2 regions of the Dehalogenimonas formicexedens genome follow, and region 2 is predicted to be linked to the other one. Evidence: riboswitches for the same ligand, from Rfam matches in the RefSeq annotation. Region 2 holds a riboswitch; the other holds the start of a gene.
The links. A riboswitch is a leader RNA that binds a small molecule or an ion and turns the genes downstream of it on or off. The one in region 2 is predicted to bind molybdenum cofactor.
Positions count from the first base shown of each region.

Region 1: it holds a riboswitch for molybdenum cofactor, as region 2 does, so the genes downstream of both, Dform_RS06610 (ABC transporter substrate-binding protein) here and Dform_RS10125 (Fur family transcriptional regulator) in region 2, are expected to answer to the same signal.

Region 1 is NZ_CP018258.1:1,259,006-1,266,427, reverse strand. Features, by position in the region: gene Dform_RS06630 (stage II sporulation protein M) at 1-7, shown strand, start outside; gene fusA (elongation factor G) at 131-2,200, shown strand; gene Dform_RS06620 (ABC transporter ATP-binding protein) at 2,316-3,389, opposite strand; gene Dform_RS06615 (ABC transporter permease) at 3,392-4,108, opposite strand; gene Dform_RS06610 (ABC transporter substrate-binding protein) at 4,117-5,034, opposite strand; molybdenum cofactor riboswitch at 5,116-5,254, opposite strand; gene Dform_RS06605 (electron transfer flavoprotein subunit alpha/FixB family protein) at 5,351-6,307, opposite strand; gene Dform_RS06600 (electron transfer flavoprotein subunit beta/FixA family protein) at 6,364-7,149, opposite strand; gene prmC (peptide chain release factor N(5)-glutamine methyltransferase) at 7,260-7,422, opposite strand, start outside.
Region 2 is NZ_CP018258.1:1,932,599-1,940,020, reverse strand. Features, by position in the region: gene Dform_RS10150 (AAA family ATPase) at 1-69, opposite strand, end outside; gene Dform_RS10145 (SRPBCC family protein) at 192-707, opposite strand; gene Dform_RS10140 (LemA family protein) at 848-2,137, shown strand; gene Dform_RS10135 (hypothetical protein) at 2,166-2,594, shown strand; gene Dform_RS10130 (NfeD family protein) at 2,665-3,057, shown strand; gene Dform_RS10125 (Fur family transcriptional regulator) at 3,063-3,473, opposite strand; molybdenum cofactor riboswitch at 3,637-3,778, opposite strand; gene Dform_RS10120 (hypothetical protein) at 3,863-4,513, opposite strand; gene Dform_RS10115 (SLATT domain-containing protein) at 4,953-6,155, shown strand; gene Dform_RS10110 (SMODS domain-containing nucleotidyltransferase) at 6,165-6,947, shown strand; tRNA gene Dform_RS10105 (tRNA-Val) at 7,116-7,192, opposite strand; gene Dform_RS10100 (adenosylcobalamin-dependent ribonucleoside-diphosphate reductase) at 7,330-7,422, opposite strand, start outside.

The DNA of each region.
Region 1 (7,422 bases), 670 kb from region 2:
CAATTAAACCAAGCTGTCAGGTATCAGCAGTCAGCTATTAGTTTCATCGGCGCGCAATCTGGGTAATTTGCCCTAACGTCGGTGCGTGGTTATAATAGCCGCTAATGATTAAATACAGGGCAGGTGTTGCATGGAGAACTATGGCATAGCCGGCATCCGAAATGTGGCGCTGCTGTCTCACAGCGGCGCCGGAAAAACCACCCTGGCCGAAGCAGCGCTCTACAGCGCCGGGGCAATCAGCCGAATGGGGAAAGTCGATGACGGGACAACGGCGTCCGATTTCGATCCCGAGGGAGTGAAGCGAAAGATCAGTATAAGTCTTTCGCTTCTGCCTTTTATATGGCAAAAAACCAAGGTCAATCTGCTGGACGCGCCGGGTTACGCCGATTTTGCCGGGGAGGCAGCGGCGGCGGTTAGAGTCGCAGAGTCTGTGATCATACCGGTGGCGGCATCATCGGGCGTCGAAGTCGGCACTGAGACTGCCTGGGACCTGGCCGAGGGAGCCAAACTGCCGCGGTGCTTCGTAATCAACAAAATGGACCGCGAGAATATCAATTTCGACAACGTCGTAAATTCTATCCAGGCCAAATTCGGCCATAAGTGCCTGCCGGTAAACATCCCGGTAGGCTCGTTCAAGGATTTCAAGGGCGTGGTCAATCTGATAAATATGAAATCCTACAACGGGGCTCATCCGGCTGTTGAAGCGCCCATGCCGGAAGGCAGCGAGGCGCCGGCCGCGGATTATCGTAGTAAACTTGTCGAGGCAATAGCCGAGCAGGACGACACCCTGATCGAAGAATTTCTGAACGGGCAGGAACTCACCCCGGAGGAAGTGGTCAACGGGTTAAAGAAAGCCGTCGCCGCCGGTGAGATCGTTCCCATCCTGTGCGCCTCGGCGCTCACCAATACCGGGATCGATCAACTGCTGGATTTTATCGTCAATTTCATGCCTTCGCCTGAAAATCGCGAAGTCGCCCTGGCCGGCGGCGGGACATTAAAATCTTCCGAATCCGGATCGTTGGAAGCACTAATCTTTAAGACGACCGCAGACCCGTACGTGGGCAAGCTGACCTTCTTCCGCGTGTTCCGGGGCGCTCTGGTGAGTAATTCACATGTGTGGAATGCCACCAGGAACGCCGATGAAAGAATCGGGCAACTGTACGTCATGCGGGGTAAGAACCAGGAACCGGTGGCTCAACTGGGCGCCGGGGATATTGGCGCCGTGGCTAAGTGCGCCATTACTTTCACCAACGACACGTTAGCCATGCATGATTCCCCGCTGGTGATCGCTCCCATCGTGTTCCCGACGCCCACCTTCGCTGTGGCCGCTCACCCCAAGTCTAAGGCTGACGTAGACAAACTGGGACAGGCCATTGCCAAGATCCTCGAAGAGGACCCGACTCTTCAGAGCCATCGGGATGCGGACACCTCTGAAACGATCCTGGTGGGATTAGGCGACACCCAATTGGACGTCATGGCGGAAAAAATGGCGCGCAAGTACGGCGTTGCCGTCGATTTGAAGCCGCCGAGAGTACCTTACAAGGAAACCATCACAAGTTCAGCCCGGGCGGAGTACCGCCACAAAAAGCAGACCGGCGGCCACGGTCAATTCGGGCATGTCGTGCTTGAGGTGGAGGCGCTACCCGCGGGTTCCGGCGTGGAATTCGTGGACAAGGTGGTCGGCGGCGCCGTTCCGCGCAACTACATCCCCGCCGTCGAAAAAGGCATCAAGGAAGCGGTGCAGGAAGGCGGTTCGCTGGGCTTCCCGATCGTCGATCTCCGGGCTACCCTGTGCGACGGCAGCTTCCACCCGGTCGACTCTTCCGAAATCTGCTTCAAGATCGCCGGGGCCGGCGCCTTGAAGAAGGGTATGGAAGCCTCAGGGCCGGTGCTGCTGGAACCTATGGTCACGATGCGTATTTCCGTGCCTTCGAGCGTCGTGGGCGACATCATCGGAGATCTCAATACCAAGCGCGCCCAGGTCCAGGGGCTTAATCCCGAGGGCGAAAAGACGCTCATCGATGCGATGGCGCCTTTAGCCGAAGTTCAGCGCTACGCCATTGACCTGAAGAGCCTGACCCACGGCAGGGGGCATTTCACCATGAAGTTCGACCACTACCAGCAGGTGCCGTCACACCTGACCCAGAAACTGGTGGCGGACAGGGCTGCTGAGGTGGCGGCGGCTCAAGCCGCACATTAACCCCAAGTACGAAACCCGAATATCGAAATCCGAAACAAATCCGAATTTCGAAATACCAAATTCAAAAGGGAGGGGCGAAAGCCCCTCCCTCGTTGTTAATTCCTTCGGACCCGACTTACGCTTTGACGGCGTGAATGGCGGTGGCTTTGAAGCTTGCGCAAACCATTTGTCCGATGGCCAGTTTCAGATCTTCAGCTGATTGACGCGTTACCACCGCCAGCAGTTTGAATCCGGAATCAATCTCTAATCGAACCAGAGGACCAATGATGCTCAAATGCGAAATTGAACCCTCGACACGGTTACGGGCGCTGGAACACGGATTTTCCATGGTGGCGATTGTGATATCCTCAGGGCGGATGAATAAATTCACCCTGGTGCCATTTTCAAAGGTACCGCTTCCCTGTAACTTTCGCCCCTCGATCTCCGCGGTGAAAAGTCCATCCTCGTTATCTGAGACCGTACCGGTGAGTATATTTCCGATGCCGATGAACTCGGCAACCTCACGGCTAACCGGTGCCATGAATATATCCGCGCTTTTACCGATCTGAAGCAACCTGCCTTTCATGATCACACCGATGCGATCCGCAAGCCGCTGCCCTTGAGACAGGTCGTGAGTCGCCATGACCACAGTCAGATTGCGCCGGTGGATAATGTCGGCGACCAGGGTTTCCACCATCGTCGTCGAATTTGGGTCGAGATTGGCGGTCGGCTCATCGAGGAACATGACCTCTGGATCGGTGACCAGGGCTCGAGCCAGGGCCACCCTCTGGGTCTCGCCGCCGGAGAGCGTTTTAGCCTGGCGCGATTCGAAACCGTCAAGATTAACCAGATGAAGCGCTTCGGTGACACGTTCTCCAATGATCTGCTTATCAGCTCCACGCCATCGCAATGGCTGGGCAATATTGTCAAATACGCTGGTAGAAAATACCAAAGGTTTTTGATGGACGAAAGACATTTTCCGTCTCAGTGACAATCGATTACTTTTATTCACCAATTCCCCGCCGACGCTGATCGAGCCTGAATATGGGGATTCCAGCAAATCGAGTAACCGGAGGATGGTGCTTTTACCGGCGCCGCTGGGACCGATCACGGCCACCGTCTCACCGGTTTCGATGGATAACGTGATACCTTTCAAAATTTCGCTGTCGCCATAATGGTGCCGTACGTCCCGGGCTTCGAGAATGTTCATATTTAGACCACTGGCCTCGTTTTAATGACGGCGCCGCGCTGTTGCAGCCAGGATAACACCAGGTTGATGAACAGAGCGATGGCAAGGAGAATGATGCCCATGGCCAGCGATAATTCAATATCGCCTTTGCTCGTCTCCAGTGAGATCGCGGTGGTGAGCACCCGTGTGAAACCACGGATGTTGCCGCCGACCATGAGTGCGAGGCCTACTTCCGAGATAGCTCTGCCAAAACCCAGGATGAAAGCCGTGAAGATGGCATATCGGGCTTCCTTGACCATAAGAATGCTCATTTGCCACCGGTTGGCGCCAAGAGCAATAGCGGTTTCTTTAGCGAGGCGATCTATGCCAGCGAGCGCCGAGATCACCAGACCAAGCATAAGCGGTGTTACCAGCAAAGCCTGGCCGATAATCATGATGGTCGGGGTGAACAACAACCCAAATTCACCTAGAGGTCCAGACCGGGAGAACAGCAGGAAGACAAACAAGCCAACAAGCACCGTGGGCAGGCTGAACAGGGTGTGGATGAAACTGATGAGCAACCGCTTGCCAGGGAAAGAACTGTGGAAGATAAGTGAGCCCAGTGGTAACGAAATAATGGCTGCGATGACGCTGGCGGTCGCTGAAATACTCAGCGACCGCCAAGCGGCTTCCTTTACATCCTGGTCGGCCGTTAGGATCAATTCGACCGCCCGTTGAAGACCCAGCCAAATTTCTTCCAACGTATATCCTAACCGGTCGGTTCATTACCGGCGCAGGGCGTGAACAGCGGCGTGCCGAAGTCCTTGACACCATAATCGCCGATAATTTTTTGAATTGCTGGTGACATCAACCACTCTGCCATTTTTGTAGCCATAGCACTGTTGGTGACTGCCACTTTAGCAGGATTTACGGGGATGGCGGCATAGACATTCAGCAATATCGAGCCCTTGTCGACGATTGACGTTAAACCGGTCTGGCTTTTATACGCAAGGAAAGTCCCAACATCAGAAAGCGTATAGGCCTGTTTTTGGGCAGCTAGTTGGAGGGTAGGCCCCATACCCTGGCCAGCTTCAACATACCATGCGCCGGAGTTACGAATATCGGTGTAGTTGAATCCGGCAGCTTTCCAGATTGCCTGCTCCTTGGAATGGGTGCCGGAACTGTCACCTCGGGAAACAAATGGCGTTGTCTTGGAGGCGGCCAGTTTTTTGAAGGCTTCCTCAGCGGAGAGACCCTTGAGGCCCAGGGGATCTGAGGCGGGTCCCACGATGACGAAATAGTTATAAGCGAAGGCACTGCGGGTTGTGCCGTAACCGTCGGCGATAAATGTCAGTTCGCGCGCCTTGTCATGTACGGTGATGATATCGACATCGCCGCGCTGACCGTACTGGATGGCGATACCGGTATTCGCGTAGAGAACGTCAACCTCGACACCGTATTCCTTCTCGAACATGGGTTCAAGGAGCGCCCAAAGGCCGGTGTCATACAGCGAACTGGTGGTGGCCACTTTCAGCCGGGAAGCTGGCTTCAATACACCCACGCCCTGGTCGGTCGTAGTCGGGGTGGAGGTCGTCCCGGGGGTGTTGGAGCAGCCCGCTATCGAGCCCAGGACCAGAACCGCGGACAAAACGAAACCCGAAATCCGCAACCATCTATTCTTCTTCAAATTTCTCACCTCAAAAGTAATATTCGGACAAAAAAGAAAAGCACCTCTTTTTGTCAGGGAGGTGCGCGGACAACCGAGAATCCGGTCATTGCTTTCTCTCCTTTCCAAACCGCGGGAGGCGGTGCCGTTTCCGGCGCTACCCTTGGGGCGGTTGCCCGCCCGCTGGCCTTTCAACCATGTCGTGAGATTTAGGTTGCCAGGCTCGGAGACAGATATTTCACTGGTATGATATTAACATACGGTACTAGTACCGTCAATATGGATTACAAAAATTAATTAAAGGTTCAAAAATAGGTCAAGATAAAACCGGATGTCCTTAACCGCCAGTCAATTCCTTTATTTTAACCGTCAACGCCGGGACTACCTTTTTCCAGTCGCCAGTGACACCGTAGGTCGCTGCCTTGAAAATGTTGGCTTCGGCGTCTTTATTGATAGCCACGATGGTTTTACTGCCCGTCACTCCGGAGACATGCTGTGAGGAACCGGAGATGCCCACAGCGATATAGAGATCCGGTGAAATAATCTTGCCCGTGATGCCGATCTGGCCGGTTTCGGGCCACCAGCCCTGGTCGCAGGGGGGACGGGAAGCGCCGACAACCCCGCCGAGGAGATCAGCAAGTTGTTTCAGCTGGGTAAACCCCTCCGGCCCACCCAGACCGCGCCCTCCGCCGACGACGACCTTGGCTTCTTCTATCCTGGGTCCCTGCTGTTGAACGGCGACATGCTCGATAACGCGGATATTAGCCGGAGACTCAGCGGCCAGTTCGATGGTCTCGGCCGTCTGGTTCCCACCTGAGGCAGCCGGGGCAAAAACCTTGGGACGAATGGAAATGATTTGGGGTTCGGTATCGATAGTGAAATCCGCCATGGCGTTGCCGCCATAGACAGGGCGGGTGATAATTAACTGTCCATTGTCATTCCGCAGGGCGACGACGCCGGTGACAGCCGCGGTGCCAAGCTTGGAAGCCAATTGCGGGGCGATATCGGCCCCCAGATCGCTCTCAGCCATCAAAATGACGGCAGCCCTTGACTCAGCGGCCGCCTTTCCGATGAAAGATACGGCGAGTTGCGGGGTCAGGTCCCGGGGTTCGGCGAGGAATACTACGGACGCGCCGAGGTTTGCCAGGGAAAGAACGGCAGATTTAACCCCATTGCCGATGGCGACAACACTGACCCTGGAATCGGCCGAGATTGTCCTGGCGGCGGTGAACAGTTCGGTGGAAACCGGCGACAGCGCCCCGTCTTTAACCTCGGCGATAATCAATATGTCCATTGAATTTCATCCTCTCGTTTAATCCCTCAACCACGGCGGTCGTGGACAATGCGAAATCAAATCAGTTTTAGTTCGCGGAGTTTGAGTGCCAGGTTGATTCCCTGTTCCTCCGGCGTGGCGCCGGGGATAAGTTCACAGCTGGCTTCGCGCTGGGGCTGATAGAGCCTGACGAGTTTTACCTTTCGACCGGGCGCCGCGCCGAGATCGGCGGCTTTCCAGTAGACCGGTTCCTTCTTCTTGGCAGCCAGGACGCCCTTGATGTTGGGCAAACGCAATTTACCGATTTCCGAGGAAACGGTGATGACCGCCGGAATCGCTGATTCGATTACATCATAACCGTCGGAAACGACGCGCTCGACGCGGAGTTTGCCCCCGGAGAACTCCACTTTTCTTGCGTGAGACACGGCCGGGGCGTTCAAGCTGCCTGCCAGCAGCAAGCCGGTCTGCCCGGCGTCCCAATCGGCCGCGGCGCGGCCTGTCAGAATGATATCGAACTTGACGATCTTCTTGACTGCTGACGCCATGACTCCGGCGGTCGCCGGGGCGTCAAGGTCGGCGTAAGCGGGGTCATCGATCAGGATGAGTTCATCTGCGCCGAGCGCCAGGGCCTTTTTCAGAAGTTCCTTGTTCAAATTGGCACCCAGGCTCAGCACCTTGATGACGCTGCCGGGGTTGGCGTCTTTCAACCTTAAGGCAGCCTCAAGGGCGTGCTCCGAATACGGGTCGATGACCGGGGCGACGCCGGCCGGAGGAACAACCTTATTCGTCGCGGCATCAATTTTGAAGCTGGCGGGGGGAATTTCTGGATCGGGGATCTGCTTGACCAGGACGATAATATCCAAGGCGAATCTCCTCGGTTAATCATTGAACGATTGCTCAATGGCGCGGTTAATTTAGCACCGGCGGCGGGTAGGGGTCAAATACTATGCCCGCTGTTCATCCTTCGACAGGCTCAGGACGAACGGAGGGTTAAGCGGGTAACCGAGACACGATCTAGCGGGACGAAGTCTCGGAGAACCTGAGTCTGGCTGCCCGGTAGAGAGGCATCGAGTATAAACTTTACCGCGGCGCCCTGCCCGGTGCCGAATTCCAGTAACAGCCACTCTGGTTTATCT
Region 2 (7,422 bases):
CATTTTCGAGGCGGCTGTCTTGCCGGCTCCGGCCATGCCGACCATGGCGATGATTTTGGGTGTGTTCATTGGGGGACATTATAGGGGAGAGGGAGGGGAGGGGACAAACGGAAATATCGGTCGAGGAGACCGACCGGACCGCTGTACGAATGAAAGAGGCGGGCTGTTTTAGGGCGCCTCTTTCTGGATCATCAAATATGGTCCCGTCGGGTTTCTCTGAGCTCTGCCTCGTTCGAAAGTTTCTCCAGCAGTTCATCGAGGCGCTCGTAACCCTCGATGATGCCCGCTCGCATCCCCGAGTCCAGCATGGCATCCCTGTCGGCGACGGACTGGAACAGGGACTGCTGCCTGACCTTGCTGCGGCGATCAGCCAGTTCTTCAAACGTCTGCGTTATTAAAGATACGTGCTGCGGCGTATCCTCATACTCGAACGTGTCGATAATCAATTGCGGCGACTTGACCTCGTGATACACCCCATGGAAACTGAACTCCCCGCCCTTGGGGTCCCGTTGGGTGAAGCGGTAGGAGCCGCCGGGTTTGGCCTCAAGGTAGGTGAAAGTCGTCTCCAGGTCTCGCGGCCCCATCCACTGGACCATAAGCTCCGAATGAACGTGGCAGCGGAAAACCAGGTCGCGCGGATAATCTAACTCCCTCTCTATCAGGATCTCTTGTTTGCCGTGGTCAGCGGTGATGGTTGTGTCAGCCATTAGCGACCTCCTGAAGTTTGTATTCAATAAAATATTACTCCGCCTTTCTGACTCGTCATAATGAAAGACATCTTGTGAGAGTCGGAAACGATCTGATTGGTTCCTCTGAACGCCATTTGAGAAAGTGCTAATATAACCCCATGCCGAATTCGTACGTCTCGCCGTGGATCCTCATCGGAGCCGGAATCATCGCTCTGGCGTGCCTGGTGGTCGGTTTCCATTTCTATCGCCGCCGTCGGTTGATCGATGATACGCCGACGTCGAAAACCCAGGGCGTCTTCATCGGCTTGTCCGAACTTAAAGGCACCGCCGAAACCGAGGCGCCTCTTCAGAGTTACCTGGCCGCCGTCCGCAGCGTCTGGTACCGCTATCGAGTGGAGGAACACTACGTCCGCACTTCCGTCGACGCTAAAGGCCGCCCGACGACTCACAGCGGCTGGGAGAATGTCGCCAGGGGGTCGAAGAGCGTTCCAGTCTTTCTCAAGGATGACACCGGCGTCATCAGGGTGTTGCCGGAAGGCGCCGAGGTCCACGGACGGGAAGTATTCAAAAAAGAGGTCAAGCGCGACGATCCGCTCTACTACGGCAAAGGCCCGGACAGATCCATTTCCGGCTCGACCCACCGGCGGCGCTTCATCGAGGAGGCAATCTGCCTCCATGACACCATCTATGTCATCGGCCAGGCGCGTGTCAGGACCGACGCTGTAGCCGCGGAGATCGCCGCCAGTAAAGGATCGCTCTTCATCGTCTCCGTTCATTCGGAAAAAAAGCATAGCGATATGTTCCGCGTGTGGTACTGGGTGTGGCTCGGAATCGGGCTGGTTGCGACGATGGCAGGTTCGGGCGTCTATTTCAGCCAGGCTTCTCCAGGAAGCAGCGTGGCTGTCCCGATCGTCGTTGCAGGGCTCGTTTACGCGCTGGCGACATTGATCGGCTGGGTCTGGACCGCCTACAACAGCCTGGTAAACCTCCGGGCGCGGGTCTGCCAGGGTTTCTCCCAGATAGACGTGGAACTCAAGCGCCGCGCCGATCTCATACCCAATCTGGTCGCCGCCGTCGAAGGCTACCGCTCGCATGAAAGCGGGTTGCAGCAGATGGTGGCCGAACTCCGCAGCCAGCAGACCCTCACGATGGACACCAGGGACGGCGAGCTTAAGGGTGTTGCCGCCCGGCTAACGATCATCGCCGAAAAGTACCCCAGCCTCAAGGCCAGCGAGTCTTTCCTGGCTTTGCAGAAGTCGTTATCCGAAACGGAACAACGCCTGGCCCTGGCGCGGGATTATTATAACTCCATCGCCACCTTCTATCGGACCAGGCTGGAAATTTTCCCGGACGGGGTCCTGGGCAGGCTGCTCGGTTTCAAACCGATGGACCTGCTTGAAGCCGCTACGTTCGAGCGCGCTCCGGTTGAGGTAAATCTGGCCTCGTAAAAGCTTGTGTTATTGAGGAGGTAGCGGAATGAAAAAACTGATAGCAATAGTGTCACTGGTTCTGACAGTCGGCATCTTCGCGGGAGTGGCCGTCCCCCTCTACGCCGCCGACCCCGGCGGTACTGCTCCTGCGACCGCGCAAAATATCGGTAAGTTCGGACGGGCCGCCATGCTGGCCAGGTTGCTGCTCGTCCAGGACCAAGCCAAAGTCGATCAACTGCTGGCCAATGCGGTCGCCAACGGCAAACTGACCGGCGATCAGGCCGCCAGGATTGACGATTTCTGGGCCGACCATCATGCCCAGTTCACCAAAAGGGTAGTCTTGCGGAACTTGCTTCGCGTCCAGGACGAAGGCCGGCTTAACGAAATATTGAGTCAGGCGGTAACCAACGGCAGGATAACTCAGGAACAGGCCGACAGGATCACTGCCGCCTGGGAGAAAATACACAACAAATAACACTGAGGTACGTTTAAAAGAGCCCTCGAAAGAGGGCTCTTTTTTACACACTCGTTGTATAATTTGCCTTGTGAGAAAGCTGAACCCCAGGATAGTCGTCGCCATCATCGCCTCGCTTCTCGATGAGCTGCTGCTGGTGGTTGCGGTGGTGTGGATTCTGCCGAAATTCGGCATAACGGTGCCTGTCTGGCTAGTGATATTGCTGGCAGTCATGTTCTTATTCTCAGGATCCTGGGCTTTTGTGGTCGTAAAGCGAAAACCTAACTTAGGTTTCGAGAATCAGATCGGGTTAAAAGGGATCGCCGTAACCGTCATCGGCAAGAAAAAAGGGCTGGTTAGGATCGGCAGGCAGAACTGGGCGGCTAGAACCGACGGACGGGACATCGAACCGGGGATCGAAGTTGAAGTTGTTGGGCAGAACGCCCTGATTTTAACAGTCGTACCAGAATCAATTAACGATTAAAACAATCAACAAGCCGCGCACTTGGCGCACGATCCTCTGACGACGTACTTTGGCTGGTTTATCTGGAATCCGTATTTTGATTTGAGTACCCGCAGGAACGAAGACACGGATTTATCGTCGCAGGGAATAACTTTGCCGCATTTTTCGCAGATGAGGTGGTGGTGCGGGCCGTCCTTGGAGAGGTAGTAGAACCGCTGGGCATCGGATTCATAGGCGCAAATACAGCCTTCGTGTTCAAGAAAATCAACGGTGCGTTTTAGGGTGGATGGTGAGACCCGGAAATAACGTTCTCGAATACTATCAATGATCTGTTCGGCTGTCGGTGGGGCCGCGCTCTCACTGAGGTAGTTCAGCACCAGTTTACGCGGGAGTGAAAGCTTCAACCCCTTCTTTTTTAAAAGCCCGTAATTTTCCATTCTCTTGCACTCGCTTATTCAGTTTCGGGAAAACCAATTCCCCTCGCTGTTCTTTGCGAACGCAGTATGGATGTAACCCTTCGCCGGACTCGAAAAAGAGGTGGAGATCTATGAAGAAAACACAAAGAGACGCCTGGCTATGAGGCGCCTCTGAATAAGTGCTTTGCTCCCATCGTGTTCTCCTTTCCGAATTCGGGAGGCGCCGGTGTTTCCACCTTGCACCCTCGGAGCCTTTCGGCTCACCGGTCCTGGAACCATAACTTTAGCTTGTTTTAGGTTATCAGGACTCGAAGAGCTATCGCCATTTATGCGTTAGCGGCTAAATTGTAGTCCAACGGTACTAGTACTGTCAATCTGGGATCTTTCATTATTCTCGGTTCATGCACGGCTTATCGGTTTGGCGGCAAATCTCCAAGTATCGCCTCGCCCTTCACCAGCCACGACACGCCGAAGGCTACGATGGCGATCGATTCCAGCCAGAAAGTCGGATGGAGCGCGTTGATCGAATCGTTCTTTGGCAGTATTCCCCCGAGTAACATTATCAGGATGCACCCCAGGATCACCCAGCCGCAGATTCTGTAAACGATGTTGCGCTCCAGCTTGCGGGGTGTCGGCGTTTGGGTGGGATCTGTTTTTGTAAATAGGAATAACGAAAAATAGGCCAGTGTCAGAAACATGCCGGCCGCGAAGATCAGGTGAAACGTGCCGATGGTCTTTGCCAGGTCGGACGGCTGCATTTCCGGAGTCGCCGGAAAAAGGGCAACGCCGATCGAAAACATGCATGCCATGATGCCTGCCGGGCCGTCACCCTTGTACCCTCGGTATGAAAAAAGAAAAACTCCGATTGCGCACAGGCTACCGACGAATATATTGCGCATTCCGGTGTAGTAATAGGAACTGATGGAATTTTGAATGCCCGGGCTCTCAAATAACCATTTGCCGATCACCAGGACGAACGGCAATGAGATTCCGATTATACCCACGGCCTTACGCAAGGTAAGGTAGGACCGAATTAAGACGTCGTTGGATTGTTCGACCATTGGGAAATTATAACGCCAGTGAAAAGCGGCATTTCAAATTTTATTTCTGATGAAAGTTTCGGTTACAAGGAATTTTCCGGAGGCAGGGGATGGTGGGTGGAGTTGCGATTATGCAGAACCCGCAGCCACGTGGGTCGCTGCAATTCCTCGAAAAACAAACACGCCACCAAGCATTCTCTTGAGACGGGACACCAATTATCAGGTCTTATCCCGGTCAGGATTGGGCCTGGTGTTACGTCGATGAATTTTACGTCGAATAAACGACTTGTTTCCATTCAGTAAGAACCTGGATTGGCTATTGGCTTGAGTAATGGGGGAAACTATCAGATTCGAATAGTGGGTGTAAAACAATTACAAAAAGGCGGAGAGTGAACGTTCTCATTAGCTCATTATTTATTCTTCTCCAAGAAAGCTTGTCAAACTCTGATTCGAGTGTATAATGTCAAACGTGCGAAAATCATCTCTGTCCCTAACGACGGTTCTCATTATCGCACTATCAATTGTTTTTTTAATTAAGTTCTTCATCGATTATGACCAAATACAAAATTTTCCTGCACCTGCGATAGTTTTATTTATCGAACTCTCTGCAATCGTTTTATTATTCGGTAAATCCCAACAATTCAGAAATATAATAGGAGAGTCTGATTGGGAGCAGTTGTCTTGGCGTGTTACTATTTCCGCCTTCATTTTTCTGACTTTTTCAATTTATCTTATTCTGAATGACGAACTAAATACTTTTTCATCGGGGTTCTTTTTAATTGCTCCTACAATAGGGGCAATAATTTCCACAATATCATCCAACGCAAGGTTGAATCCCCAAACACAAGAAGAATTAATTAATGCATCAAAAAAACTTATTCTTTCCACAGTATTGCTTTTGATCGCGGTCCCTTCACTATATTTTATTGATAATTCAAGCCTAAATGGGATTAATCTTTATCAATTCGCTTTTGATTCCAAAGCAATAACGCGTTTCTTCTTTTTTTGGATCACAGGTACTCCCTTATTTTATGGTGGTCTATTTCTCTTTTCCTTGGGAATCATCGATCTGGTATGGGCATTTAGATATCCATTGAAAGAGACTCGAAAAATTCAAGCTACAACCGGTAATATTGCGACGCAAGGTAAACTTAAGGTGGGGAATAGAATGACACCAATAGAAGCTATCGAAAAAGAAGCCAAACGAATTGAAGAGGACGCTTTACTTTCATTTAAGGGGCATTTCAACGACGCCGCTTTTTACAATACCCTTTACTATTCTTTGGCTATACCTACTATTGTATTTGCTTCAATCGCTAGCTTTACCGCATTTGTGAGCGTGAACATTTTATCGGGAATATCTGCATTAATTGCAGCAGTATTATCTGGTACTAATATTCTGATTAATCCCATCGAAAAATCCAAGTCTCACCACGAGGCCGGAGCACAGTTGCAGGGGTTAAGAGACCGAATCAGACTATTCACAGAGGTTGATTTACGAGCAGGAATAACTGCAAAGGTGCTTACAATAAAAATCCAAGAATTCTCACAAGAAAAAAATAGCATAAATAAGTGCGCCCCAGCAATATCTAAACGAGCTTACGGAAAAGCGAAAGACGGAATTTCTAAAGGGGAGGCTTCTTATCAAGTAGACAAAAACTAGGAGGATGTTATGTCGGTTTTATCACATCTCACGGATACAGCTAGTAGTATTGTTCTCTCAGATACCGAAAAGGGAAGTATTCAAAGATCGATAAAAACTATCGAAAACCGATTAGATTCTTATTTTGGTCAAGAATTATCCCTTCATTTTACATTTGGTTCTCATACGCGAGAAACTATACTTCCTCGTAAGATCGATTCATCTTCCGATGTGGATTATATGATTGTATTTAAGGACAATTCTTATAAACCCCAAACATATCTAGATAGACTCAAAAGATTTGTTGAATACTATTATTCAACATCGGAAATATCCCAATCTTTCCCAGTGATAGCGCTCGATCTTGAACACATTAAGTTTGAACTTGTGCCAGCTATATTAGACTGGGGAATGTATAAAATACCCTCGACAAATAACTATACCGGTGAATGGATGTCAACTGACCCAATAGGGTTTAACTCTAGTCTCATACAGAAAAACGTCGACAACAACTATCAAATCAAACCCCTTATACGAATTATAAAATATTGGAACGCGCTGAATGGCGTATTTACTTCATTTCCCCTAGAAAAATATATTGTTGACAAATGGTATTTCAGTTGTAATAACGTTAAGGATTATGTTTACTCCGTATTCGAAAGTATAGAACTTAATCAAAATGCGTCTCAAACATCAAAAAACAAGTTGCAGCGCGCAAAGGATGTCATAAGCGCGACAAAACTCTACGAGAATAACAACATGCCATATACAGCAGAATCTGAAATTAAAAAAATCTTTCCTGTAATTCCCTAAAACAAGTAGGCCTCCTTTAAAACTCCAAATATCTGCCTGGTGCCATGCGTTATTTTGTTCCATGCGGGTTTACCCCGTTTGTTAGCAACTCTTTCGTAGGATACGCAAAACTGTACTAAAACAGATGCGTAATGTGTCTTTATGAAAGATTGGCTTTGCAATGAGTAGTGGTGGGCAGTACAGGATTCGAACCTGTGACACCCTGCGTGTAAAGCAGGTGCTCTAACCAGCTGAGCTAACCGCCCGCGTGAACTGTAATTGTAAACCAACCGCCGGGTGATGTAAAAGGGATTAACTCCGAGGCCGTTTTGAATTTGGGACTTTGAATTCTGAATTTGTTTCGGATTTCGTGCTTCGGATTTCGGATTTCTCGTCTGACGAGCTATGGATTGGCTTTGATGTACTCAGTAACCAGCTTGTGTGCCTTTTCGTCCGCGCACAAGGATTCAAGTTCGCGGCTGGCGTCGCGGTAAAG